3 regions of the Streptomyces sp. NPDC005955 genome follow, and region 3 is predicted to be linked to each of the others. Evidence: riboswitches for the same ligand, from Rfam matches in the RefSeq annotation. Region 3 holds a riboswitch; each other region holds the start of a gene.
The links. Region 3 has a riboswitch for cobalamin ahead of metE (5-methyltetrahydropteroyltriglutamate--homocysteine S-methyltransferase). Riboswitches for the same ligand answer to the same signal wherever they lie in the genome.

Region 1 (9,359 bases), on a different contig from region 3:
CCCCCGACCGGACACCGGGGGCCGCGAGCCGCTGGGAACGCCGGGCCGGGCTCATCAGCCGCGCCAGGAACAGTGCGGCGACGGGGAGTTGGAGCAGCCACACCGTGGTGCGGAACCAGCCGTCGTACCACACGTTCGTGCCGTACAGCAGGGTGTGCCAGACGCTGAGGACGTACACCACGAGGACGAAGCGGTGCATGACCCGCCAGGCCCTGGCGCCGATGCGGTGCCGGACGTAGAAGAGCAGACCGAGGGGGATCGCGAGGTAGAGCGCGGCCTGACCGACGGGGATCGCGATCCGGCCGGTTCCGGAGGCGTAACCGCCGGGCACGAAGGCCTCGACGAAGGCCGTGGCGGTGCCGGCGTACCAGGCGTCGGTGTCGTGCCGGACCAACTCGGCGGCGAACAGCAGTGCATGAGCGGCGATCAGCGCGATGGTGTTGATGCTCGTGGTGCGGTGGAGCCGTTCGAGGCGGGGGCCGGACAGGGGCAGCCAGCTCGGGCGGGGGCCGGACAGCAGCAGTCCGAGGACCACGGTGCCCCAGGCCCACAGCAGCGCGGACCAGCCGAACGCCTGGCTGAGGAAGTACATCCAGAAGGCACCGGTGTCGGCCATGAACGGCATCACGGTGAGCGTGGACGAGGTTTCGGCCTCGATCCGGACGTAGAGCAGCACGAAGACGGCGCCCGTGACGAGCAGGGCGAAGGAGCCGTCGAGGACCCCCGCCCGCAGGTCGCCGCGGAGGGTCACCCGGGGGCGGGGCGGCGTCGACACGCCCGACGGTCCGGGGTTCGTACCTGCGGCGGGCGGGGGCTCGGTACCGGGCGCAGCACGGTCGTTTGTGGGGTTCACGGCGGGCGGCTCCGCTTCTGTCACGTGTCAATGAGGTCGCGCACGACCGGGTGGGGCCGGTCGCACACGTAGTCGGATGCGGAGGGCGGAAAGTTCCCGGGAGCGGGTAGTGACATGGGTCACGACACACGGTGTCCACAAACGGGGGCGATCGCGCCAACTGTCCGGTCAAAGCCCTTACCCGGGACCCGTATCCCACTGGCACCATGACTCTCATGGGAGCCGGAACCGCACTCCGCCTCACGCACACGACGATCCTCGTCGCCGTGTGCGTCGTGGTGTCCGGGCTCGGCCACGCCCTGGCGTCGGGGGTCTCGCCCTCGCTCCAGGGGTACGTGATCGCGGTTCCCCCGGTGTCCCTGCTCGCCTGGCGCCTGACCCGCCGGGAACGGTCCGCGGGTGCGGTGATCGGGGCGAGCGCCGGGGCCCAGGTCATGCTGCACGCGCTGTTCGGTCTGACCCACGGGCCGGGCGGCACGGGCCACGGGGTCCACACGGCCCATCCGCGCCCCGTCACCACGGACGGCACGGGTCTGGCCGGGAGCACCGCGCTCGCCCTCTTCCGCTCCCTGCGCGGCCTGTTCGACCTCTCTTCGGTCACTTCGGGCATGGCCAGCGCGCACGTGCTCGCGGGTGCGGTGTGCGGCTGGTGGCTGTGGCGGGGGGAGCGCTCGCTCGCCCAACTCGGCCGGGCGCTGGCGTTGTTCCTCGGGGGCCTGTTGCGGTTCGCCGTGGCCGCCCTGTGCGGGGCGCAGGTCCTGCCGGCGGCGACGCCCGCCCCGGTCGAGCGTCGCGCGTCCGACCGCCTCCCGTCTCCGCTCGCCCTGTTGCGCGCGGCCCCTCGACGAGGGCCCCCTCTTTTCGCGTCCTGAGGTTTTGTCCACTTATTTCACCTTTGACGGGTTAAGTCCCGGACGCGAAGGGCGATTTGTCATGCCTTATTCACCTGGAGAAGGCGCACGATCCACCCGCAGCGGCGCTGCCGCCGCCCGGCACGCACACCGCGACGCGGAGATCACCACCTGGGCACTGGCCGCCGGCCTCGGCGACCAGCGCGCCGCCGAACTCTTCGTCCACGCCACCTATGACGACGTACGGCGGTTCGTCGCCCATCTGACCACCGATGTACCGGGTTCGGAGGACCTGGCCCAGGAAACCTTTCTGCGCGCGCTGACCAGCCTCAGCGGATTCGCTGGACGCTCCTGCGCACGCACCTGGCTGCTGGCGATCGCCCGCCGGGTCGTCGTGGACCGGCTGCGCCGGGCCTCCGCACGGCCCAGGATCGCCGACAGCGCCGACTGGCTGACCGCGGCGGAGCGCGCGCAGCCCCGCCACCTCCCCGGCTTCGAGGAATCGGTGGCCTTCATGGACGCGCTCGACTCGCTGGAACCCGGACGGCGCCAGGCGTTCGCCCTGACCCGGCTCCTCGGCCTGTCCTACGCGGAGGCCGCGGAGGCCCTCGACTGCCCCGTGGGAACCATCCGCTCCCGGGTGGCACGTGCCCGTCGGGACCTGGCCGCCAGCTGGCTGGAGCAACCCAGCGGAGCCCCCGCCCTCGTGGCGGCCTGACCGCCCTCCCGGTGCGGGCGGCGCTCGCCGCGCGCACCGGGACCGGCCCGCTCCCCCGTTCCGCCCGTGTGACCTGCGCAGCAACCGCGCCCCAGGCATGGGTTCCGGGCGCCGGGTCTGTCATGATGACGCGGAAAGGCGACGGCGGAACGAGGAAACCGGTGTGAATCCGGTGCGGTCCCGCCACTGTGATCGGCGAGCGAACCCCGAACGGCCCACTGCCCCTATGCGGGTGGGAAGGGCGGGGCGAGCGGTGACCCGAGAGCCAGGAGACTCACGCGGTCGCCTCCTCGACAGAACTGGGGCGGATCTCCCCAGAGGGGAGCGTGAGTCGGAATGCCCGAAGGGCCGCTGGCCGACGATCCGGTACCGTGCCGGGTCGTGGTGTGCCGGGACTGCTGCTGCGGCAGCGCGAAGGTGACCGGAGTCGATCACTCCGCGCAGGTGGCGCGGCTGAGCGAGGCGACCTCCGTGACGGTCGCCGCCTGCCTGGACGTCTGCGATCAGGCCAATGTGATCGTCGTCCGCCCGTCGGCCGCCGGACGCGCGGCCGGGGCGCGTCCCGTCTGGCTCGGCCTCGTCAACGACTCCGCCGCGACCGAGGACATCGTCTCCTGGGTCCGCGCCGGCGGTCCGGGGGTCGCCGCACCACCGGACGTCCTCGACCTCTACGTCTTCACCCCGCCGCGGCGGGTCCGTACCGCGCAGTCCGACGCGACGCGCTGAACCCACGAACCGACCGCGGGCGGCGCCGTGCCGTCCGTGGTGAGAGGACCGACCACACCATGGCCAGACGCTCCGTCGCCCTGCTCGCCGCAGCCGCCTTCCTGATAGCGGGTTGCGGTGGCGGTGGCACCGACGAGAAGACCGACGGCGCGGCCTCCGCGCCCGAGGGCTTCCCGGTCACCGTCACCAACTGCGGGGTGAAGACGACGTACCAGCGTCCCCCGCAGCGGGCGGTCTCCCTGAACCAGCACGCCACCGAGGTGCTGTTGGCGCTCGGACTGGAGAAGTCCATGGTGGGCACCGCCTACTTGGACGACGAGATCCTGCCCGAGTACGCGGACGCCTACCGCGGCATCAAGGTCCTCGCGGACGAGTACCCGTCCTTCGAGGCGCTGCTCGCCGCCGAACCCGACTTCGCCTACGCGGGGTTCGCGAGCACCTTCGACGAGCAGGAGGGCCGCAGCCGCGCCGCGCTGACCAAGGCGGGCGTCAACTCCTACCTCAATGTGGAGGAGTGCCCCGAGGGTCCGGTGACGATGGACCAGATCGAGACGGAACTCCGCTCGATCGGGAAGATCTTCGGGGTGAAGGACCGCGCCGAACGCGAGGTCAAGAAGGTCCGCACGACGCTGAGCGGTGTCGAGGGGAAGCTCAAGGGCGTCGACCCGGTCGAGGTGTTCGTCTACGACAGCGGCGACAAGACGGCGTTCACCGCGGGCGGTGCCGGCATCGGCAACGAGATGATCAAGGAGGCGGGCGGCCGGAACCAGTTCGACGACCTGGACAAGCAGTTCGGCGACGTCTCGTTCGAGCAGGTCGCCGAGCGGGCACCGGAAGCCGTCGTCATCTACGACTACGGGGACAAGACCGTCGCCGAGAAGAAGAAGTTCCTGCTCGCGCACCCCGCGTTGAAGGACGTCCCGGCGATCAAGAACAAGCGGTTCGCGGTGCTGCCGCTGTCCTCGACGGTGCTCGGCGTCCGGGTGCCGGCCGGGGTGTCGGACCTCGCCCGTCAGCTGCACCCGGACCGCTTCCAGTGACCGGCGCGCCCCGGACGGCCGGGGCCGGTGCGCTGCACACCACCCGACGGGACCCGGCCCCGTCGCCCGACTCGTCGGAGGTCCGGACGGGTCGGGCCAAGCCGCCGTACGCACTGGTCCTCGTGCTGCTGGCCGCCCTGGTGGCGGTGGCGGGTACGGCGGGCGTCGCCGTCGGCTCGGTCAACGTCCCCGCGGGCCAGGTCTGGAGCATCCTGCTGCACCGGGTGCACCCGGGACTGGCCGAGGCGACCTGGACCCCGGTGCGGGAGACGATCGTCATGGACGTGCGGCTGCCGCGCGTCCTGCTGTGCGCGGTGGTCGGCGCCGGACTCGCCGTCGCCGGGACCGCGCTCCAGGCCCTGGTCCGCAATCCGCTGGCCGATCCGATGCTGCTCGGGGTCTCCTCGGGCGCCTCGGTCGGCGCGGTGAGCGTCCTGGTGTTCAACCTGACGGCGTTCGGCCTGGTGACCCTGCCGCTGGCGGCGTTCTGCGGGGCGCTCGCCGCGCTGATCGCCGTGTACTTCCTCGCCCGGTCGGGCGGGCGGATGACCACCATCCGTCTGGTGCTCGCGGGCGTCGCCACCGCCGAGGTGCTGTCGGCGCTCGCCAGCTTCCTGATCGTCACCTCCAACGACCCGCACAAGACGCAGTCGGCGCTGCGCTGGATGCTCGGCGGGCTCGCCGGGACCACGTGGTCGATGCTGTGGATACCGGCCGTGGTCGTGCTCGCCGGCACGGTGGTGCTGCTCGGGGTGAGCCGTCCGTTGAACCTGCTGCTGGCCGGCGAGGAGGCGGCGACCGCGCTCGGGCTCGACGTGCACCGCTTCCGAGCGGCCATGTTCACCGTCGTCGCCCTGATGATCGGCACCATCGTCGCGGTCAGCGGTCAGATCGGCTTCGTCGGCCTCATCATGCCGCACGTCGTGCGGCTGCTGGTGGGCGCCGACCACCGCCGGGCGCTGCCCGCCGCCGCGCTGCTGGGCGCGGCGTTCCTCATCGCCGCGGACCTCGCGGCACGGACCTTGATGAGCCCCGAGGAGGTCCCGGTCGGCATCCTCACCGCACTGGTCGGCGGCCCCTTCTTCCTGTGGCTGATGCGACGGAGGACGTCATGACGGCGCCGATCGAGAAGGAGGGCGCGCAGCTGCCCGGCACGGCCGTGCCCGGCGCCCTGGAGATCGAGGACGTGACGGTCGCCGTGGGCGGCCGGGCCCTGGTCACCGGGGTGTCGCTCCGGGTGGCCCCGGGTGAGGTGCTCGGACTCGCGGGCCCCAACGGCGCGGGGAAGTCCACCCTGCTGCGCACGGTGTACCGCACGCTGCGGCCCACCTCGGGGCGGGTGCTGCTGGACGGCGAGGACGTGTGGCGCATGCCCGGCAAGCGACTGGCGAGGCAGCTGGCCGCCGTCCTCCAGGAGAGCGCGGGGGACTTCGAACTCACCGTGTACGACGTGGTGGCGATGGGGCGCACCCCGCACAAACGGGCCTTCGCCGGCGATGACGCCGACGACCGGGCCGTGATCGCCTCGGCACTGGCCCGCCTCGACGTGGACGGGCTCGCGGACGCGCCCTTCAACCGGCTCTCCGGTGGGGAGAAGCAGCGCGTCCTGATCGCCCGCGCCCTCGCCCAGCAGGCCGGCACGATGGTCTTGGACGAGCCGACCAACCACCTGGACCTGCGCCACCAGTTGGACGTGCTGCGGCTGGTGCGGCACCTCGGCGTCACCACGGTCGTCGCCCTGCACGACCTGAACCTCGCCGCCGCCTTCTGCGACCGGCTCTGCGTGCTCGCGGCCGGTCGGGTCGTCGCGCTCGGCCCGCCGGCGGAGGTCCTCACCCGGGAGTTGCTGTCCGAGGTGTACCGGGTGGAGGCCGAGGTCGACGCACATCCGGTCACGGGGGTCCCGCACATCACCCTGGTGACCGGGGACGAGGGTCCGACCCGGGCGTTCCGCCCGTGACGGGCTCCCGGCACCCGGTCGGGCACCGCCGGGCGGACGAGCGCCCGGACGCCGTGGACCCCGGCGAGCCGGACGCCCCCGTCGACCCCGGCCACCCCGGCGAGGCGACGGCCCCGCCGGCCGAGGTCGCCGCGGCCCTGCGCGACGTGGCGGAACTCGGCGGCTTCTTCTCGGTCCGGGTGGGTGGACCCGACACCGGCTGGCACTCCCTCGGGGAGGCGTACGCGCGCGGCGTGCCCGATCTGATCGCGGCGACCACGGCCCGCCACCGCAGCGAGGAACCGCGGGTCGCCGCGTCGATCACCCAGCTCGGGCAGGCGGCCCGGCTGTGGTCACCGCTCCTCGCGTGCACGGTGCTGCACGGCATCGTGCCCGATCTGTCCCGTCTGCAACGCGCCGACGAAGGGCCGGCGCTGCGGCTGCCGCGGGCCACCGGGCGGTACGCGGCCCGGGTCCCGCGACTCGTGGACGAGCTGTACGACACGGTGGTGACCCGGCGGCTGGACGTCTTGCGCGCCGGGCTCCCCGTCAAGGTGTCCCCCCGGCTCCTGGACGGGAACGCCGCCTCCGCGCTGGTCGAGGCGGGGCGGGCCGTCCTGGCCGCCCGGCCGGGCGTGCGCGGGCGGCTGGAGCCCCTGGTGGACCGGCTGCTGGGCACGGGCCGCCTCACCGGTACGGGTTCGGTCACCGGCCCGGACCTGACGTTCCGACGGCGCAGTTGTTGTCTGTACTACCGGGCCCCGGCAGGGGCGAAGTGCGGGGACTGCGGTCTGGCGGAACAGCAGCCCTGACCTCCCGGGTCGGCCGCCCGGCGACCTGACCGCTCCCGGTCACCGCCCGGCCCACCCGGTCACCGCCCGGCGCGGCCCGCGTACTCCACGGACGGCTCGGCGGTCGCGGGCCCGGTCATGTGCAGCGCCTCGACGAGGTCCCGGTAGAGCCGGTCGCTGCGCAGGAGTTCCCGATGGGTGCCGACCGCGCGGATGCCGCCCTCCTCCATCACGACGATCCGGTCGGCGCCGACGACCGTGGACAGCCGGTGGGCTATGGACAGCACGGCCGCACGGTCCGCGTGGGCACGGACGTGTTCGGTGATGGCGGCCTCCGTCAGGGCGTCGATCTGGGCGGTGGCCTCGTCCAGGAGCAGGACGTCCGGCGCGTGCAGCAGGGCCCGGGCGAGGGCGACGCGTTGGCGCTGGCCACCGGAGAGCGAGGTCGGACTCAGCTCGGTGTCGAGTCCGTCGGGCAGCGTGCGGACGTGGTCACCGAGCCGCACCTCGTCCAGGGCGCGGTACAACTCCTCCTCGGTGGCGTCCGGGTGGGCGAGCAGCATGTTGTCGCGGACCGACCCGGGGACGAGCGGGGTGTCCTGCTCCACGTAGGCGAAGCGACGGCGGATGTCGGCGACCGACAGGTCCGCGTAGTCGGTGCCGTCGAGCCGGAGCCGGCCGTGCTCGGGGTGGACGAAGCGCAGCAGCAACGAGAACAGGGTCGTCTTGCCGGCGCCGGAGGGGCCGACGATCGCGGTGTGGCCGCGGGCCGGGATGTCGAGGTCCACCCCGCGCACGGCGGGTTGCCCGCCGGGTGCGTAGCGGGCGGTGATCCCGCGGAGTTCGATCAGCGGGCGCCCGCCGTCTTCCTCCGGGCGCACGGGGACCGCCGCCGCGGCCGTGGCGCCCGGGCGGCGTGTGTCGGGCACCTGCTCCGCCTGCCGTTCGAGGGGGACGTCCTCGACCTCGCGGATGCGCGCGGCGGCGGCGATGCCCGACTGGAGCGCGGTCACGTGGCCGGAGAGTTCGGTGACCGGTCCCATGAGTCCGAAGGTGTAGAGGAGGAAGGCGATCAGGCTGGAGACCTCCAGGCTCCCGTTGGAGACCCGCCAGGCGCCGAAGCCGAGGATGCCGATCAGCGCGAGTTGGATGCCGCCGTAGGCGACGGTCCAGGCGACCGCCTCGCGCCGCACGGAGTTGACGCCGTGTGCGGCGGCCGTCCGGGCGTGGCCGACGATGCGTTCGGCGACGCGGGCCTCGGCGCGGGCCGCCTTGACGGTCCGCAGGGCGCGCAACGCCCCTTCGAGCGCCCCGCCCATGCTGCCGAGGGCTGCCTGCGCCTTCTCCTGTTCGGTGGCGATCTTCGGCATCAGCAGCAGGAAGACGGCGGCGATCAGGACGACGGCAGCGACCGTGACCGAGAGCAGCACCAGGTCGAGCACGCCCATCAGCACGAGGGTGCCGACCAGGAGCACCCCGCCGTTGATCAGGCCGACGATGCTGGAGGAGGCGGCCTCGCGCAGCAGCACGGTGTCGGAGGTGACGCGGGTGGTGAGTTCCCCGGTGGGGCGCGCGCTGAGCGGGAGCAGGGCGGCGCGGAAGTAGCGGCGCACGACGGACTCGCGGGCGTCCAGCACGATCCGTTCGGCGACGGTGCCGAGCAGGATCGTCTGCCACAGCCCCACGACCGCTCCCATGACGAGGAGGCCGAGCAGCACGGTGATCGGCCAGGCGAGTCGCATGTCGCCGCCCAGCGAGTCGAGCACCAGTTTGGTGGTCATCGGGGTGGCGAGTTCCATCGCCGAGCCCAGGAGCGCGAGGAGCAGCCCGAGGGCGAGGCGCCGGCGGTGCGGGCGGGCGAAGCTCCCCAGAATCCGTAGCCGGGCGAAGGCACTGCCCTTCGCGGCTGCCGGGACGGGCGCCGGTCCTTCCGTGGTCGGGGAGGTGGTCGAAGAGGCCACCGGTTCATTAAATCGGTCATCCATGACCCAGATAAGAGCACGGCATAGCAATATCCGGCAACTGATTACCCGCACCGATACACTGGCCCCGTGCTGAAACAGATGCCTCCGGAGGAGTCCCGCACCCGGTCACGAACCCGCCGGGCGATCCTCGACGCCGCCGTCACGGTCTTCAGCGAGGACCGCTCCGCGCCGTTGAGCCAGGTGGCCGACGCCGCCCAAGTGGCCCGCAGCACGCTCCAGCGCTACTTCGCCGACCGCGCCGCCCTGCTCGCCGCACTCTCCGCGTACGCGTCCGAGCAGATCGACGAGGCCACCCGGCAGGCGCGGACTGATGAGGGTCCTCCCCTGGACGCCCTACGCCGCCTCATCCACGAGCTGTTCGACCTCGGGGACATCGTGATGCTGGTGAGCCCCGGCTGGGAGGACGAGCAGGACGGGGACACCGAGTCGGCGACGGACGTCGCCCTACACGCGCTC
Region 2 (9,359 bases), on a different contig from region 3:
GCCGGTGGACCAGCCGTGCAGGACGAGGCGCTGCGCCCCGTGGCGGACGGCGTGGCGCATCGCGGCGTCCAGGTCGCGCCATTCGGTCTCGCCCAGGTGGCTGAGGCCGTCCGGGGAGCGGGGCGCGCCGCGGTCTCCCCGGTAGGCGGGGCACAGCACCGGGAAGCGGCGGCGGTGCAGGAAGTCCATGACGACCATCGGGTGTTCCCGCGTGGTGCCCAGGCCGTGCACCGCGATGACCCAGGTGTCGCGGGCGGAGGGCACCAGCCAGGCGGGCAGCGGGCCCGTCTCGCCGAGGACCTCGACGTCCTCGTGGTCCAGGCCGAGGGCGGTGCGGGGGTCACCGATGTGGACCTGAGGGGTGAGCCGGACCTCGGCGCCCGGGTCCAGGGTGCCGTGGGTGACGCGTTCCAGGCGGCGGACGACCGTGTCGGCGGTGTGGGGGGCGTCCGGGAGGACCGGGCCCACCACCGCGTGGACGCCGTGGCCGGTGAGGCCGTAGGTGCCGGGGCGCAGGCTGGAGAGGTCCCGGGTGAGGGTGACCCGGTCGGCCGTGACCGTGTGGACGGTGAGCCGGGGGTCGGTGGGGAGCGGGTGGCCGGGACGGGGCCTGAGGGCGGCGTTGCTGGCGAAGCGGCCCGCGGCCAGGGCCAGCAGGGCGGTGGTCGCTGTGGTGGCGGTGACGGCCGCGGCCGTCACTCGGGCTGTACGCACGTCTCCCAGTGTCGGGGTGGGCGGGGCCCGCGGCCAGCGGGGACGCGCCGCGGCGGGGGGTACGGGACCGGTGTGACCGTCGGACGGGACGGTGGGTGATGTTTCTTACTTATTCAGGACAAAGCGGATCGCCGGGTCGTCGGGTGGGGCGAGGGTCGTACAGTCGGATGAGGTGGTGAACCGACCCCCCGGCAGAGTGCGGCAACCGCTTGCGCCGGAAGCCCCGGAGCCCACCGTTCCGGCCTCGCGGCACCGCCCGATCACCCGGCCCCCCCATGCGGAATAGCCTTGCTCCAGATTGAGACACCGCGATGCCCGCCCCAGTTCATCTTCCGTTCACTCAGGTTGCCTACGTTCCAACCGCCACTGTCGTCCAACAGAAGCCTGGGTAAATGGAAAACATCACGCTCCTCCTCGGAATCGTGATCGTCACCGCTCTCGTGTTCGATTTCACGAACGGTTTCCACGACACGGCCAACGCGATGGCGACGACCATCTCGACTGGCGCAATGAAGCCCAAGACGGCGGTGGCCATGTCCGCCGTGCTCAATCTGGTCGGAGCCTTCCTTTCGGTCGAGGTCGCCAAGACGATCTCGGGCGGCATGATCAACGAAGACGGCATACAGCCAGAGGTGATCTTCGCGGCGCTCGTCGGCGCCATCCTCTGGAACCTGTTCACGTGGCTCCTGGGCCTGCCGTCCAGCTCTTCGCACGCCCTGTTCGGTGGCCTCATCGGTGCCGCCGTCATGTCGGCCGGTTGGGACTCGGTGAACGGCTCGACCGTCGTCACCAAGGTCCTGATCCCCGCCGTCGCCGCTCCGCTGGTGGCCGGTGTGGCCGCGATGCTCGCGACCCGCCTGACCTACAAGATCGGCAAGAAGGCCGACGACAAGTCGACCTCCAAGGGCTACCGCATCGGGCAGATCTCCTCGGCCGGACTCGTCTCCCTCGCGCACGGCACCAACGACGCGCAGAAGACCATGGGCATCATCACCCTGGCGCTGGTCACCGGTGGCGCCCTGGCTCCCGGGTCGAACCCGCCGGTCTGGGTCATCGCCTCCGCCGGCATCGCCATCGCGCTCGGCACCTACCTCGGCGGCTGGCGCATCATCCGCACGATGGGCCGCGGTCTGACCGACCTCCAGCCCCCGCAGGGCTTCGCCGCCCAGACCAGTGCCGCGACGGTCATCCTGGCCTCCTCGCACCTGGGCTTCTCCCTCTCCACCACGCAGTCCTGCTCCGGTGCCGTGATGGGTGCGGGCCTCGGCCGCAAGGGCGGGGTCGTCCGCTGGTCGACCGCCACCCGGATGTTCGTCGCCTGGGGTCTGACCCTGCCGGCCGCCGGTGTGGTCGGTGCGCTCGCGGAACTGCTCACCAAGCAGGGCCCCTGGGGCATCGCCGTCACGGGCGCGCTGCTCGTCGCCGGGTCGGCCGCCATCTGGTTCATCTCCCGCCGGGAGGTCGTCGACCACACCAACGTCAACGACGTCGACGAGCCCGCGGGCGTCGTCACCACCGCCATCGCCGCGGTGACCCCGCCGCCGGCCGGTCCGGTCGCCGACGCCACCGCCCTGGGCGACCTCACGGCCACCCTCCCGGCGAAGCAGGACCCCTCGACGGAGTCCGCGCCGCGGACCGCCAAGGTGTAAGGAACCTCCATGAAAATCGACTGGGCAGCACTCGCCTCCGTGTTCGGCGTCAGCCTCGTGGTCACGGTGGCCCTCGTGGGCCTGTTCACCCTCGGCATCGTCGGACTCTCCAAGCGGGAGGCGGCGCTCGCCGCGGAGGGCGGTCCCAAGGGCGGATCGGCAGCAATGGCCGCCACCGGCGCCTACGCCTGCTTCGCCCTGTGCGTGGCCGCCGTCACGTACGGCATCTACCTGATCGTCGCCTGATCACCCCCTGCTCCACCGGACCCGCACGGGTCACGAACGGTCCGGCCGGTCACCGCTCCCTGCGCGGTGACCGGCCGGACCGTTCGCATGTGGGTCTTCACACACTGCCCCGCCGCAGGTCAGCGCGCGGTTGACGGGTGTTCTCGGGGCGTGGTGGACTTCCCGAGCCATTACGGCGGCAGCAGAGGAAGCCGGTGCGAATCCGGCGCGGTCCCGCCACTGTCACCGGGGAGCGCTCCCCCACACCGGACGTCACGGCCCCAGCGGCTGGAAGACCGGGGGAAGCGCCGATCCGGGAGCCAGGAGACTCTCGCCGACGTATCCGTCGACCCAGGGCGCGGACCCTGAGTGAGGACCACCACGATGCCGGGGCGCCCGTCTCCCGGTCCCGTGCGCCACGGCGCGGGACCCCTCCACCGTTCGAAGGTCCTCCGGGGCACGGCGGACTGAGCCGATGCGGGCCGGGCGAACCTTCGCGTACGGCGCCACCGCCGGACTGATCGGCGACCTGTTGTTCGGTGACCCCCGACGGGGCCACCCGGTCGCTGCCTTCGGTCGGGCCGCGGGCGCCGTCGAACACGTGCTGTGGCGCGACCACCGCGGCTGGGGCGCACTGCACACCGCGCTGTGCGCCGGGGGCGTGACGGCAGCGGCCGCGCTGGCCGCCCGCGCGGCCGACCGCTCCCCCGCCGCGTCCGTCGCGCTGACCGCCGCCGCCACCTGGACGGTGCTCGGCGGGACCAGCCTGGGCCGGGAGGCCCGGGCGATCGGCGCCGCGCTCACCGCGGGCGAGGTGACGGCGGCCCGCGCACGGCTGCCGCACCTGTGCGGGCGCGACCCGCAGTCCCTGGACGCCGACGGGATCGCCCGAGCGGTGGTCGAGTCGGTCGCCGAGAACACCTCCGACGCCGTGGTCGGCGCGCTGGTGTGGGGGGCCGTCGGCGGGGTGCCCGGACTGATCGCCTTCCGGGCCGTCAACACCCTGGACGCCATGGTCGGCCACAAGTCGCCGCGCCACCGCCGCTTCGGCTGGGCCTCGGCCCGGCTCGACGACGTCATGGGCTGGCCGGGGGCCCGGCTCACCGGCGCCCTCGCGGTCCTGGCCGGCGGTGCGCCCGCGGCCGCGGCGCGGGCCTGGCGCGCCGACGCGGGACGCCATCCGAGCCCCAACGCGGGCGTCGCCGAAAGCGCGTTCGCCGGCGCCCTCGGCGTCCGGCTCGGGGGCACCCTGTCCTACGGCGGACGGGTCGAACACCGACCGGTGCTGAACGGCGCCGGACGGGCCGTCGCGGTCGAGGACGTCGAACGGGCGGTACGGCTGTCCCGACGGGTGGGCTGGCTGACGTTGGCCGTGTGCGCGGCGGGGCGCGGGCTGCTCACGGCCCGCCGCCTCCGGCGCACCGGTACGGGCACCGGACGGGGGCGGGGATGATGCGGGGCGGACTGCTGGTCGCGGGGACGACGTCCGACGCGGGCAAGAGCGTGGTGACCGCCGGGATCTGCCGGTGGCTGGCGCGCCAGGGCGTGAAGGTCGCGCCGTTCAAGGGGCAGAACATGTCCCTCAACTCCTTCGTCACCCGGGACGGCGCCGAGATCGGCCGGGCCCAGGCCATGCAGGCCCAGGCCGCCGGGGTGGAGCCCAGTGCGTTGATGAACCCGGTGCTGCTGAAGCCGGGCGGCGACCGCACCAGTCAGGTCGTGCTGAAGGGGCGCCCGGTCGGCGAGATGAGCGCCCGCGGCTTCTTCGGCGCGCGCGGCGGCCCGACCGAGGGCGAACCGGTGCCGGGGGGCCGCGAGGCGCTGCTGGGCACCGTCGTGGAGTGCCTGGAGGAACTGCGGGCCACCCATGACGTGGTGGTCTGCGAGGGCGCGGGCAGCCCCGCCGAGATCAATCTGCGGCGCACGGACATCGTCAACATGGGGATCGCCCGGGCGGCGGGGCTGCCGGTGCTCGTCGTCGGCGACATCGACCGCGGCGGGGTGTTCGCCTCGTTCTTCGGCACCACCGCCCTGCTGGCCCCCGAGGACCAGCAACTCGTCGCCGGCTACCTGGTGAACAAGTTCCGCGGCGACGTCTCGCTACTGGAGCCGGGGCTCGACATGCTCCGCAGCCTCACCGGCCGCCCCACCTACGGGGTGCTGCCGTTCCAGCACGGGCTGGGCATCGACGAGGAGGACGGGCTACGGGTGTCGCTGCGGGGCACCGTCCGCGAGTCCTCGGCCGCTGCCCCGGTCGGCGCGGAGGTGCTGCGGATCGCGGTGTGCGCGGTGCCGTTGATGTCCAACTTCACCGACGTGGACGCGCTCGCCGCCGAACCGGGCGTCGTGGTGCGCTTCGTCGACCGGCCCGAGGAGGCCGCGGACGCCGACCTCGTGGTCGTCCCCGGCACCCGGGGGACCGTGGCCGCACTGCGCTGGCTACGGGAGCGGGGGCTCGCCGAGGTGCTGCTGCGGCGGGCCGCCGAGGGCCGGCCCGTGCTCGGGATCTGCGGCGGGTTCCAGGTGTTGGGCGAGCGCATCGAGGACGAGGTCGAGTCCCGCACCGGCACCGTGGACGGGCTGGGACTGCTGCCGGTGCGGGTGCGGTTCGCCCGCGAGAAGACCCTCGCCCGGCCGTCGGGCACGGCGCTCGGCGAGCGGGTCGACGGTTACGAGATCCACCACGGCGTCGCCGACGTACGGGGCGGGGAACCCTTCCTCGACGGCTGCCGGGTGGGCTCCGTGTGGGGCACCCACTGGCACGGTTCGCTGGAGTCGGACGGCTTCCGGCGGGCCTTCCTGCGGGAGGTCGCCGCGCGCGCCGGCCGCCGGTTCGTGCCCGCGGCGGACACCTCGTTCGCCGCGCTGCGCGAGGAGCAACTCGACCGCCTCGCCGATCTGATCGAGCACCACACGGACACCGACGCGCTGCGCGACCTCATCGTCTCGGGCCCGCCGCCCGGCCTGCCGTTCGTTCCGCCGGGCGCCCCGTGAGGCGCCCGGCCGGCGGACCGGCCGCGGCGGCCCGTGGACGCGGGGCGCCCGGCGCCGGAGCACACCGAGCCCGCGGGGCGACGGACACCGACGCGGGCACGCGGGCCGACGCCCGCGCACCCGGCGCCCCGTCCGCGCCCCGCGGGAACCCCATCGACCCCATCGACCCCATCGACAGGGAGGGCCACGGGTGACCACCCCGTATCCATTCACCGCCATCGTCGGCCAGGACGACCTCCGGCTCGCACTGCTGCTGAACGCGGTGTCACCCGCGGTCGGCGGCGTCCTGGTGCGCGGCGAGAAGGGCACCGCCAAGAGCACCGCGGTGCGCGCCCTGGCCGCGCTGCTGCCCGAGGTGGCGACGGTCACCGGCTGCCGCTTCTCGTGCGCGCCGCACGCCCCCGACCCGGGCTGCCCGGACGGCCCCCACGAGCCGGGCCCCGCCACCGACCGGCCCGCCCGCATGGTGGAACTGCCGGTCGGCGCGTCCGAGGACCGGCTGGTGGGCGCCCTGGACATCGAACGGGCCCTCGCCGACGGGGTGAAGGCGTTCGAGCCGGGTCTGCTGGCCGACGCCCACCGCGGCATCCTCTACGTGGACGAGGTCAACCTCCTCCACGACCACCTGGTGGACCTGCTGCTGGACGCCGCCGCGATGGGCGCCTCGTACGTCGAGCGCGAAGGCGTCTCGGTACGGCATGCCGCACGGTTCCTGCTGGTCGGGACGATGAACCCGGAAGAGGGCGAGCTGCGCCCCCAGTTGTTGGACCGGTTCGGTCTGACCGTGGAGGTGACCGCGTCCCGGGAACCGGAGCAGCGGGTGGCGGTCGTCAAGCGGCGGCTCGCCTACGACGACGCTCCCGGGGCCTTCGCCGAGCGCTGGGCGGGGGACGAGTCCGCGCTGCGCGAGCGGATCGTCGCGGCCCGCGCCCTGCTGCCCGAGGTGCGGCTCGGGGACGGCGCGCTGTTGCGGATCGCGGCGGCCTGCGCGGCCTTCGAGGTCGACGGGATGCGCGCGGACATCGTGATGGCGCGCACCGCGACGGCGCTGGCCGCCTGGGCGGGCCGCCGGGACGTGCGCGCCGAGGACGTCCGGCAGGCGGCGCTGCTCGCGCTCCCGCACCGCAGGCGCCGCAACCCCTTCGACGCGCCCGGTCTGGACGAGGACAAGCTCGACGAGGTGCTGGACGGGTTCGGACCGGACGAGCCCGAACCGGAGCCCGAGCCCCCCGCCGGCCCCGACGGCGCCCCGGACGAGGACGCGCCGGACCCCGACCCGGACGGCCCCGAAGGGCCCGACGACGGCGGGCCCGGGGGCGGCCCCGGGACGCCGCCCCCGCCCCGGGACGCCCCGGACGACGCGGCGGCGCCCGACTCCACGGGGACGGACCCCGGCGACGCTCCCCGGCCCACCGAGGCACCGGACGCCCCCGCCGGACAGCCGGTGGGCGTGGCCCCCGAGCAGCCCGCGGCGGCGGCCTCGGAAGCCTTCCGCACCCGCACGCTGACCGTGCCCGGCCTCGGCGAGGGCGCCGCCGGGCGGCGTTCCCGGGCCCGCACCGAACACGGCAGGACCACGGGTGACCGTCGCCCCCGGGGCGCCCTGACCAAGCTGCACCTCTCGGCGACCGTCCGGGCCGCCGCCCCGCACCAGCGGGCGCGCGGCCGGTCGGGTCCGGGCCTGCTGGTGCGCCGCGACGACCTGCGCCAGGCGACCCGGGAGGGGCGGGAGGGCAACCTCGTGCTGTTCGCGGTGGACGCGTCCGGTTCGATGGCGGCCCGGCGGCGGATGAGCGCCGTCAAGGGTGCGGTGCTGTCGCTGCTGCTCGACGCCTACCAGCGGCGGGACAAGGTGGGGTTGGTGACCTTCCGGGGCGCGGACGCCGCCCTCGCACTGCCGCCGACCTCGTCGGTGGACACCGCGGCGACCCGGCTCGCCTCCTTGGCGACCGGTGGTCGCACCCCGTTGGCGGCGGGGCTGCTGCGGGCCCGTGAGGTGCTGCGGGTGGAGCGGCTGCGGGACCCGGCGCGCCGGGCGCTGCTGGTGGTCGTCACGGACGGCCGGGCGACCGGGGGCGTGGAGCCGGTGCGCCGGGCCTCGCGCGCGGCGGGACTGCTGGCGGCCGACCAGGTCGCCTCGGTGGTCGTGGACTGCGAGTCGGGTCCGGTGCGGCTGGGGCTCGCCGGACGGTTGGCCGCCGACCTCGGCGGCACCCCGGTGACGTTGGAGGAGCTGCGGGCCGATGCGCTCGCGGGGCTGGTCAAGGACGTACGGGGTGCCGCGGGCGCCCGGGGAAGGGTCGCGTAATGCCACAGGGACAGCCGTCCGTCGTCCCGAAGGACGGACTCACCACGCGTCAGCGCCGCAACCGGCCGCTGGTGATGGTGCACACGGGCATCGGCAAGGGCAAGTCGACGGCGGCGTTCGGGATGGCGCTGCGCGCCTGGAACCAGGGCTGGCCGATCGGGGTGTTCCAGTTCGTCAAGTCGGCGAAGTGGAAGGTCGGCGAGGAGAACGCGCTCCGGGTGCTGGGCGCCAGCGGCGAGGGCGGCACCGTCGACTGGCACAAGATGGGCGAGGGCTGGTCCTGGATCCAGCGGGCGCCCGTCGCCGAGGCGGAGGGCGTCGACTCCAACCAGGTCAACGCGGAGAAGGCCCGGGAGGGCTGGGAGCAGATCAAGCGCGACCTCGCGGCCGAGACCTACCGGCTGTACGTGCTGGATGAGTTCGCGTACCCGCTGCACTGGGGCTGGATCGACGTGGCCGAGGTGGTGTCGGTGCTGCGGGACCGGCCCGGCAACCAGCACGTGGTGATCACCGGACGCAACGCCCCGCCCGCACTGGTGGAGTTCGCGGACCTGGTGACGGACATGTCGAAGGTGAAGCACCCGATGGACGCGGGTCAGAAGGGTCAGCGGGGCATCGAATGGTGACGCGAACGGTGACGCGCACGTGATCGACGTACCGAGGCTGGTCGTCGCCGCGCCCGCGTCGGGCACCGGCAAGACCACCGTGGCCACGGGCCTGATGGCGGCGTTCGCGCAGCGCGGGCTGCGGGTGTCGCCGCACAAGGTCGGGCCCGACTACATCGACCCCGGGTACCACGCCCTCGCCACCGGTCGCCCGGGCCGCAACCTCGACGCGTACATGTGCGGAACCGACCTGGTGGGGCCGCTGTTCGCGCACGGCGCGCAGGGCTGCGACCTCGCCGTGGTCGAGGGGGTGATGGGCCTGTACGACGGGGCGTCCGGGCAGGGCGAGCTGGCGTCGACGGCCCAGGTCTCCAAGCTGCTGCGGGCGCCGGTCGTGCTGGTGGTGGACGCGTCCTCGCAGTCCCGTTCGGTGGCCGCGCTGGTGCACGGCTTCGCGTCCTTCGACCCGCAGGTGCGGATCGGCGGCGTGATCCTCAACAAGGTCGGCTCCGACCGGCACGAGGAACTGCTGCGGGACGCCCTGGAGGAGGCGGGCATGCCGGTGCTCGGCGCGCTGCGGCGGGCCGAAGGGGTGACCACCCCGTCCCGGCACCTGGGCCTGGTGCCCGTCGCGGAGCGGCACGGGGACGCGACCGCGGCGGTGGCGGCCATGGCCGAGACGGTGCGCCGGGGGTGCGACCTGGACGCGCTGTGGGCGCTCGCCCGGACCGCTCCCCCCGTGGACGCGACCCCCTGGGACCCGGCCGGGGCGGTGCCCGTGCGCCCGGTGGACGGCGCGCGGCCGGTGATCGCGGTGGCGGGCGGCCCGGCGTTCTCGTTCTTGTACGCGGAGCACCCGGAACT
Region 3 (9,359 bases):
CGGGTGGCCACCGAGACGGTGCCCGCGCTGCCCGATCCCTGGTTCGGGGCGGTGGCCTTCACCGACCACCAGCTGTGGCTGACGCCGGACGAGGCCCGTCGGATGCAGCACGAACTGGCGGAGGTGATCGCACGGTACGGGGCCCGGGGCGACGCCCGCCGCACCGAAGCCGACGGGGCGGGAGCCGCGGGGCCGGTCGCCGCCCACGTACAGATCTACGCCACCTCCGGAGGGCCCCGTACGACGACCGCGCGCGGTGCCAGCTCGACGGACGAATCGACGGGCGGAGCGAGGGGCGGGGCGACGGGAACGGAAGGAGCCGGGTGAGCGACGGATCCGGTCACGTCCGCGCACGACCGGAACCAGGAACCCCGGCCGAAGCGGAACGGGACGGGCGACCCGTCTACCGCGACGCCAACGTGCTGCGCTGGCTCGGTGCGTACACCGCATCGGTGACCGGCGACGTCGCCTACTACTTCGTCCTCACCTGGGCGGCCTCACGGGTCGCGGGCGCCGCCCAGGTGGGCCTGGTCCTGGCGGTGGGCGCCGCGCCCCGAGCCGTCCTGATGCTGGGCGGCGGCGTGCTGGCCGACCGGTTCGGACCCCGCCGCGTCCTCATCGCCAGCGACGCCGTCCGCACCGCGACGGTCGCCGCGGTCGCCGGGGTGACCTGGATCGCCGGGCCCGGACTGTGGTCCCTGTGCCTGCTCGCCCTGGCCTTCGGCATCGTCGACGCCGTGTTCATGCCCGCGGTCGGCGCGCTGCCCCCGCGCATCGCCCCGGTCGCCCAACTGGCGCGGGTGCAGGCCCTGCGGGGGCTCGCCGTGCGACTGGCGAACGCGGTGGGCCCGCTGATCGCGGCGGCCGTGGTGGGCGCGGGCGGCGCGGCGGCCGGGTTCGCGGTGGCGGGGGTGCTGTTCGTCGTGTCGCTGGTGCTGATCGTCCTCGTGCGCATCGCACCACTGGCGCCGCCCCCGGCCGGCGGGCCGGCGGGACGTTCAGGCCGGGACCGTCCGGCCACGACCTTCCGGGACGACCTCCGTGAGGGGTGGCAACTGCTGCGCGGTGACCGGAGGTTGGCGCGCCTGGTCACCGTCCTCGCCCTCGGTGACATGTGCTTCAGCGGCCCGCTCGCCGCCGGCCTCGTCCTGTTCACCCAGGACCGGGGCTGGGGGCCCGCCGAACTGGGCGGCCTCCTCGCGGCGTTCAGCATCGGCGGGGCGGCGACGGGGCTGACGTTGGCCACCGTGTCCCGGGTTCCCCGCGCGCCCGCCGTCATGGCCGTGGCGCTCCTGCTCAGCGGGGTGGCCGTGGCGGCGTTGGGCCGGACGCAGACCACGTCGACCGCGCTGCTGTGGTGCGGCCTGGTGGGTGCGGCGTCCGGTACCGCGGGAACCCTCGCGCACGCGCTGGTGCAACGGGCCACCGAACCGCGGTACCTCGGGCGGATCACCTCCGTCACCACCTTGGGCACCCTCGGACTCGCGCCCGCCCTCTACCCCCTGGCGGGTGTCGTCACCGCACGGTGGGGCATCGGTGCGTTCTTCCTCGGCTGCGGGGCCGTCTGCACGGCCGCGGTGGCGCTGTCGCTCACCGCGCCGGTGCGGCGCGCGCAACTCTGACCGCGCGCCGCACCAGGTACTGTCCCCGCCGCCGCACCACGACCGGCACGCGTCGCGTCGCGACCCGCCCGGGCGACGGGTGCGTCCGGATTCAGACGCCGTCGGTCGGCGAGAACTCACCGGCGAACGCAGCCGCCATCCGCAGCTGCGGTGCCGCCTCGGCGTCGCGCCCCTGACGCTCCAGCGTCCGGCCCAGCATCAGCCGCGCGTACCCCTCGACGGGGTCCCGCTCCAGGACCGCGCGGAGCTGCTCCTCCGCCCGACCCAGCTGGGCGGAGTGGTAGTAGGCACGGGCGAGCAACAGACGCGGGGCGACCTGCTCCGGCTCCTCCTCGACCAGACCGACCAGGATGCGCGCGGCCGTCAGGTACTCCTTGGAGTCGAAGAACATGCGGGCCCGGTCCCAGCGCTCCGCCGCCGTGCCGAACTCGTAGTACGCCGTGCTCACCATGACCTCCTTGGACGATGTGACACCCGCCCCAACCGGGTCGGACGGGTGGATATTCCCCGAGTCCGCGGGCCGGCGGACGTCTCACCTCACCATCCGGAATGTGGGCGGCACTGTCCGAACCCGGAAGGTCCCTCTAAGCTGATCGACGCAGCTGGTTCGCCCTGTCCGCCAGACAGACGCGTCGCAAGAGGGAACCCGGTGGGAATCCGGGACTGCCCCGCAGCGGTGAGTGGGAACGACCGCCGTCATACGCACTGGATCCGGCCAACGGATCTGGGAAGCGACGGCCAGTAGGTGTCCGTCCCGACGGACGTGCCCGCGAGTCCGAAGACCTGCCCGCTGCCCGTGCCCGACCGATCGCGCACGGCATCCCGGTGACCTCGTGGGCGGGTCGGAGGAACCTCGGACACCCGTCCGAGGAGTGCACACCAGACGGACCGCTGCGCCCCGCGCGCACCACCGGACCCGTCAGGTCTGTCGACCCTTCGCGTCCTCGTCCCGTCCCCGGGATCCTCAGGACACATCTCGCGAAGGAGAGTTCCGTGACAGCCCAGCCCGCAGCCGCGGCAGCACGAGCCACCGTGTACGGCTACCCCCGCCAGGGCCAGCACCGGGAACTGAAGAAGGCCGTGGAGGGTTACTGGAAGGGCCGCGTCACCGCCGACGCCCTCCGCCGGACCGCCGCCGAACTCCGTCGGACGAACTGGCGACGACTGGCCGACGCCGGCGTCCACGAAGTGCCGACCGGTGACTTCTCGTACTACGACCACGTGCTGGACACCAGCGTCATGGTCGGCGCCGTCCCCGCACGGCACCGCGGTGCCCTTACGGCGGACCCGCTCGACGGCTACTTCGCCATGGCGCGCGGCACCCAGGACGTCGCACCGCTGGAGATGACCAAGTGGTTCGACACCAACTACCACTACCTGGTCCCCGAACTCGGCCCCGACACCGTCTTCCGGGCCGACTCGACCAAGCAGGTCTTGGAACTGGAGGAGGCCCTCGCCCTCGGGCTCACCGCCCGCCCGGTCCTCGTCGGCCCCGTCACCTATCTGCTGCTGGCCAAGCCCGCCCCCGGCGTCGCCCCCGACTTCGAACCGCTGACCCTGCTCGACCGGCTGCTGCCCGTGTACGCCGAGGTCCTCGCCGACCTGCGTGCCGCCGGCGCCGAGTGGGTCCAACTCGACGAACCCGCCCTGGTCCAGGACCGCACCCCGGCCGACCTGAACGCCGCCGCCCGCGCCTACCGTGACCTCGGCGGACTCACCGCACGGCCCAAGCTGCTGGTCGCCTCGTACTTCGACCGCCTCGGCGACGCCCTGCCCGTCCTCGCCAAGGCCCCCGTCGAGGGCCTCGCCCTCGACTTCACGGAGCGCGCCGCCGGAAACCTCGACGACCTCGCCGCCGTCGGTGGCCTGCGGGCCAAGCGCCTGGTCGCGGGGGTCGTCAACGGCCGCAACATCTGGATCAACGACTACGAGAAGTCCCTCGCCACCCTCGGCACCCTGCTCGGCCTCGCCGACCGGGTGGACGTGGCCGCCTCCTGCTCCCTGCTCCACGTCCCGCTGGACGCCACCGCCGAACGGGACGTCGACCCGCAGATCGCCCGCTGGCTCGCCTTCGCCCAGCAGAAGACCACCGAGATCGTCACCCTGGCCAAGGGGCTCGCCCAGGGCACCGGCGCCATCACCGCCGAACTCGCGGCCAACCGGGCCGACCTGGCCTCCCGCGCCGGATCCCCCCTCACCCACGACCCGGCGGTCCGGGCCCGCACCGCCGCCGTCACCGACGCCGACGGCCGCCGCTCCCTGCCCTACGCCGAACGCACCGCCGCCCAGCGGTCCCACCTGGGCCTGCCACTGCTGCCCACCACCACCATCGGCTCCTTCCCGCAGACAGGCGAACTCCGTACCGCCCGCGCCGACCTACGGGCGCGACGCCTCGACACCGCCGGGTACGAGGAGCGCATCAAGGACGAGATCCGGGAGGTCATCGCCTTCCAGGAGAAGGCGGGCATCGACGTGCTGGTGCACGGCGAGCCCGAACGCAACGACATGGTGCAGTACTTCGCCGAGCAGCTCACCGGCTACCTCGCCACCCAACACGGCTGGGTCCAGTCCTACGGCACCCGTTACGTCCGGCCGCCGGTGCTGGCCGGGGACATCTCCCGCCCCGAGCCGATGACCGTGCGCTGGACCGCCTACGCCCAGTCGCTCACCGAGCGGCCCGTCAAGGGCATGCTGACCGGGCCGGTCACCATGCTCGCCTGGTCCTTCGTCCGCGACGACCAGCCCCTCGGCGACACCGCCCGTCAGGTCGCCCTCGCCCTGCGCGACGAGGTCGACGACCTCGAAGCCGCCGGGACCTCCGTCATCCAGGTCGACGAACCCGCACTCCGCGAGACCCTGCCGCTGCGCTCCGCCGACCACGCTGACTACCTCGACTGGGCCACGGAGTCGTTCCGCCTCACCACCAGCGGGGTTCGACCGGCCACCCAGATCCACACCCACATGTGCTACGCCGAGTTCGGTGACATCGTCCAGGCGATCGACGACCTCGACGCCGACGTCATCAGCCTGGAGGCAGCGCGTTCCCACATGCAGGTCGCACGTGAACTCGCCGCCCACGGCTACCCGCGCGAGGCGGGACCCGGCGTCTACGACATCCACTCCCCGCGGGTGCCCAGCGCGGAGGAAGCGGTCACCCTGCTGCGCAAGGGGCTGGAGGCCATCCCGGCCGAACGTCTCTGGGTCAACCCCGACTGCGGACTGAAGACCCGCGGCTGGCCCGAGACCCGGGCCTCCCTGGAGAACCTGGTCGCCGCAGCCCGCGAGGTCCGCTCCGGTCTCACGTCCCACAACGCCTGACGCCACCGGTCGGGGGCGGACACCCCGCCCCCGACCGAGGTTCCCCCACCCCAGCCCAGGACGCTCAGACCGGTCCGTCCTGCCCCGCTCCCGCCCCGGACCCGGACCCGGGCGGCGGGGAGTCCGGCGGCGCACCGTCGCGGGGCGCGGCGAAGCGCACCGGGGCCTGGAAGCGGGCCTTGCGGGCCGCTCGACGGAACACCGTCAGCACCGCCGGACCCGCGAGGACGATGCACACGAAGTTGGTGACGGCCCGCCCGGTGTCCCAGCCCAGCGACGTCGCGAGGTCGAAGGCGACGTAGCGCTGCCACTGCTCGGTGAAGGGGAGACCGGGCAGATAGGCGATCGAACTGCCCGGGTCCAGGGAGAACGGCCAGAAGGACAGGTTGAGCAGGAAGCCGAAGAGGTAGCCGGAGAAGGAGCCGTAGACGGCGAGCAACAGCACCTCCTGCCGTCCGGTGGCCCTCGGCAGGAGCCCCGCGAGCAGGCCCACGAAGGCGCAGCCGAACATCTGGTACGGCATCCACGGGCCGACGCCCCCGGTGATCAGGGCGGACGCGAACAGCGAGGTGCAGCCCAGCGCGAAGCCGAACCCGGGCCCGTAGACGCGGCCCGCCAGGACGAGGACGAAGAACACCGTCTCGATGCCGGCGGTGCCCGCACCGAGCGGACGCAGGGCGGCGTTCACGGCGGAGAGCACCCCGAGCATGGCGAGGGCCTTGGAGCTGATGCCGCCCTCGGCCATCTCCGAGATCACCACGCTCAGCACCAGGACGAGCAGCACCCCGAAGATCAGGGGCGGCGCGTAGTGCGAGGCGAAGGCACCGGGGGCGACGAGGAAGGGCCAGAAGAACGCGACCACGCCGAGGAGGGCCGCCAGGGTGATGACCACCGCGGCGCGGGGCCGGATGCGGATCGCGGTCGTGGCGGCGGGGAGGGTCATGAACCCGCCCCGCCGGTGAGCGCCCCCGCGACCTGCGCGACGGTGAGGTAGGGGAGCGGCGCGAGGATCTTCGCGACCTGGGGGGCGAAGACGGGGGAGGCGACGATGACCTCCGGGGTGGGCCCGTCGGCGACGACCTCGCCCTCGGCCATCACCACGACCCGGTCGGCGGCCCGGGCCACGAACTCCACGTCGTGGGTGGAGACCACCACGGTGCGCCCCTCGGCGGCGAGCTCGTCGACGATGCGGATCAGTTGGCTCTTGGCCCGGTAGTCGAGTCCCCGCGTCGGCTCGTCGAGCAGTACGACCCGCGGTGCCGCGGTGAGTTGGATCGCCAGGACCAGGGCGAGCTTCTGCCCTTCGGAGAGGTCGCGCGGGTGCGTGGCGTCGTCGATCCCGGGCGCGAGCCGGTCGAGGACCGCGCGGGCCGGGCGGTTCGTGCCCGCGCCGAGGGATTCCGTGTCGGCCTGGTCGAGTTCCTGCTTGACGCTCTCCAGGTACAGCAGGTCGGTGGGCGTCTGGGGGACCAGCCCGACCAGTCGACGGGCGTCGGCCGCCGACAGGTCACGGGGGTCGTCGGCCTTCCCCGCTCCGTCGTTCCCGACCCGGACGGTCCCGCCCGCCCGGGGCCCCGAGCCCTGGAGCGCCCACAGCAACGAGGACTTGCCCGAGCCGTTGCGGCCCATCAGGGCGGTGACGACCCCGCGGTGCAGATCGAGGTCGACCTCACGGACCGCGGGAACGCGCTGGTAGCTGACCGTGACCCGACGTGCCGTCAGCAGCGGTTCGCCCGCGTCCGGCGTGCGCCCCCTCGCCGGCGACGGCGGCGTCCGGTCGAGCCGTGCGCGCAGCGCAGCGGCCGCGCGGCGGGCGTCCCGGACGGACAGCGGCAGCGGGGACCAGCCGGCGGCCCGCCCCAGTTCCACGATCGGCGGGGCGATGGACGAGGTGCGGAAGACCTCGGCGGGCCGGCCGCTGACCACCTTGCCGTCGCCGGGCAGGTGGATGACCCGGTCGGCGTACTGGACGACGCGTTCGAGACGGTGTTCCGCGATGAGGACGGTCACCCCGAGGTCGTGGACGAGGCGGGTCACGGAGGCCAGGACCTCCTCGGCCGCCGACGGATCGAGGGCGGAGGTGGGCTCGTCGAGCACGAGGACCCGGGGATGCGCGGTGAGGACGGAACCGATGGCGACGCGCTGCTGTTGGCCGCCGGAGAGTTCGTACAGCGCCCGGTGCCGGAGGTCGGCGAGGCCGAGCAGGTCGAGGGTCTCCTCCACCCGTTTGCGCATCGTGGCCGGCGGGACCGCCAGTTGTTCCATGGCGTAGGCGAGTTCCTCCTCCACGGTGTCGGTGACGAACCCGTCGAGCGGGTCCTGACCCACCACGCCCACCACATCGGCGAGCTCACGGGGCGGATGGTCGGCGGTGTCACGGCCGTCGACGGTGACCCGGCCGTACAGGGTGCCCCCGGTGAAGTGCGGCACCAGGCCGTTGACGGCTCCCAGGAGCGTCGACTTGCCCACCCCGGTGTGCCCGACGACCAGGCACAGTTCGCCCTCCTCCACCGTCAGGTCGACCTCCCGCAGTACGGGGTCGGCCCGGTCCTCGTACTGGACGCTGACCTGGTCGAAGGTGATCACGTGACCGCCTCGGTGCGCGGGGGAGGGACGGACGCAGGGGCGGGAGCCCGGGGCGGTGGCGAGAGGAAGCCGGCGGCGCCGGCGAGCAGGATCGCGGCGGTCGGCACCAGCGGCAGGGTGGGCCAACTCAGCGGGTAGATCGACGGGTTGAGGTCGGCGGCGTGGAAGCCGGCGTTGCTGAAGAGGACGACCGCCGACACCACCCCGCAACCGGCGACCGCCCACTCCGCGAACCGCCACGGGTCCGGGCGGTAGGTGGTCCGGGTGATCCTGCGCCCGCCCAGGCGCAGCCCCGCGACGCACAGGAGCGCGCCCGCCACCATCGTGGGCGTGCCGAGGAGCCGGGGCGCGGTGGCGTCGAGGAGACCGTAGGCCCCGGCGCACAGACCGCACATGCCGGTGAGCATCAGCGCCCCGGTGATCCGCCGGGTGGCACGGGTGGCCGTGCCGGCCCTGCCGTAGCCGCGCGAGTCCATCGCGGCGGCGAGCCGCAGGGAACGTTCCAGCGCGTCTTCGAGCACCGGGACCACGATGCCGCGCAGGGCGCCGAGACCCTTGGTGCGCCCGGCGCGCAGCCGCCGGGCCCGGTGGACCCGCTGCACGCTCTGCACGAGTTGCGGGGCGACGCTGAGGGAGACGGTCACGGCGACCCCGAGTTCGTACAGGGCGCCGGGCAGCACGCGCAGGGCGCGCTTGGGATTGGCGAGGGTGTTGGCCGCCCCGATGCAGCACAGCATGCAGGCGAGCCGCAGTCCGTCGGTGGCCGCGGAGAGCAGGGCCTCCAAGGAGACCGGTCCGCCGATCTCGATGCCGGCGTACCAGTCGGGGGTCGGCACGCGCGGCAGCGAGAACAGGAAGTGGTCGTGCGGGGTGATCCCGGTGGCGAACACCGCGCGGAAGACCACCCGGATCGCCACGACGAACAGCGCGAGGTACAGGTAGTAGACGAAACCGCGGGCCCAGGGCGCCTCGGTACGGCGCGCGGTGACGACGTAACCGAGCACCGCCAGGACGAGGAACAGCAACAGGGGGTTGTTGGTGCGGCTGACGGCGGTGGCGAGGGCGAGCGCCCAGATCCACCAGGCCACCGGGTGCAGGGCACGCGGCAGCCGACGTCCACCCGGGTCCGTCCGGGGCGCGGGCGCGGACGGAGGCGCCACGGGGGAAGGGGAGGGAGCCACCGGGGCGCCTACTCCGTGCGCTTGCGGCGTTTGGCCGCGAACACGGCCGCACCGACGAGGAGGAGGACCAGTCCGCCGGCGGCCGCGGCGGGGGCGAAGGAGCCGGAGTCATGGGCGGCGTCCGCCGCCGGGGCCGCCTCGACCACTTGCGCGGGGCTCGGCCCGCCGCCCGCCCGGGCCGGCGCCGAGGAAACGGACGGCGTGGGTGACGGCGACGTCGACGGAGCGCTCGGGGAGGTGCGCGGGGGCGGGGACGCGGAGGGCTCGGCCGAACGGGTGGGGGAGGGAGCCTCCCCGGTCGGCGGGGGAGTGGTGCGGGGCGGCGGCGCAGCGGATCGGGTCCGGGTCGGGGTGGGGCCGGTGTCGGTGCCGGGCGGCAGGGGGTCCGCCGTGCGCGGGGGCGGCGTCCCGGTGGGCTTGCCGCCCCCGGTCGGCTCGGTGTTGCGGGCCCGCACCTGGTCGGGGGTGACGGTCGGACGGCCCCTGGTGCCCTCGATGTCGGTGCCGCCGAAGATCCACAGGTCGACGCTGCCCGGCTTCGGCCGGTAGAGCATGGCACCGAGCTGGCTGTACTCCCAGGTGTTCTCCCCGGGGTCCGCGTGCCAGTACGACCAGTACGCGGAGGCGGGCGGGGTGAGCACGCAGTCGTCCT

Region 1: another riboswitch for cobalamin. It lies ahead of ACFYOU_RS14195 ((2Fe-2S) ferredoxin domain-containing protein); the one in region 3 lies ahead of metE (5-methyltetrahydropteroyltriglutamate--homocysteine S-methyltransferase).
Region 2: another riboswitch for cobalamin. It lies ahead of ACFYOU_RS11440 (cobalamin biosynthesis protein); the one in region 3 lies ahead of metE (5-methyltetrahydropteroyltriglutamate--homocysteine S-methyltransferase).

Annotation. Positions count from the first base shown of each region.
Region 1 is NZ_JBIAIF010000004.1:563,583-572,941, forward strand. It holds gene ACFYOU_RS14180 (ferric reductase-like transmembrane domain-containing protein) at 1-877, opposite strand, end outside; gene ACFYOU_RS14185 (hypothetical protein) at 1,060-1,725, shown strand; gene ACFYOU_RS14190 (sigma-70 family RNA polymerase sigma factor) at 1,787-2,422, shown strand; cobalamin riboswitch at 2,571-2,698, shown strand; gene ACFYOU_RS14195 ((2Fe-2S) ferredoxin domain-containing protein) at 2,759-3,148, shown strand; gene ACFYOU_RS14200 (ABC transporter substrate-binding protein) at 3,208-4,188, shown strand; gene ACFYOU_RS14205 (FecCD family ABC transporter permease) at 4,221-5,303, shown strand; gene ACFYOU_RS14210 (ATP-binding cassette domain-containing protein) at 5,300-6,148, shown strand; gene ACFYOU_RS14215 ((2Fe-2S)-binding protein) at 6,202-6,939, shown strand; gene ACFYOU_RS14220 (ATP-binding cassette domain-containing protein) at 6,999-8,879, opposite strand; gene ACFYOU_RS14225 (TetR family transcriptional regulator) at 8,970-9,359, shown strand, end outside.
Region 2 is NZ_JBIAIF010000003.1:667,860-677,218, reverse strand. It holds gene ACFYOU_RS11455 (alpha/beta fold hydrolase) at 1-714, opposite strand, end outside; gene ACFYOU_RS11450 (anion permease) at 1,107-2,363, shown strand; gene ACFYOU_RS11445 (hypothetical protein) at 2,373-2,609, shown strand; cobalamin riboswitch at 2,793-2,919, shown strand; gene ACFYOU_RS11440 (cobalamin biosynthesis protein) at 3,064-4,041, shown strand; gene ACFYOU_RS11435 (cobyric acid synthase) at 4,038-5,582, shown strand; gene ACFYOU_RS11430 (putative cobaltochelatase) at 5,773-7,890, shown strand; gene cobO (cob(I)yrinic acid a,c-diamide adenosyltransferase) at 7,890-8,516, shown strand; gene ACFYOU_RS11420 (cobyrinate a,c-diamide synthase) at 8,536-9,359, shown strand, end outside.
Region 3 is NZ_JBIAIF010000009.1:69,660-79,018, forward strand. It holds gene ACFYOU_RS21870 (helix-turn-helix domain-containing protein) at 1-327, shown strand, start outside; gene ACFYOU_RS21875 (MFS transporter) at 324-1,622, shown strand; gene ACFYOU_RS21880 (tetratricopeptide repeat protein) at 1,714-2,073, opposite strand; cobalamin riboswitch at 2,209-2,428, shown strand; gene metE (5-methyltetrahydropteroyltriglutamate--homocysteine S-methyltransferase) at 2,616-4,940, shown strand; gene ACFYOU_RS21890 (ECF transporter S component) at 5,005-5,883, opposite strand; gene ACFYOU_RS21895 (ATP-binding cassette domain-containing protein) at 5,880-7,526, opposite strand; gene ACFYOU_RS21900 (CbiQ family ECF transporter T component) at 7,523-8,686, opposite strand; gene ACFYOU_RS21905 (hypothetical protein) at 8,716-9,359, opposite strand, start outside.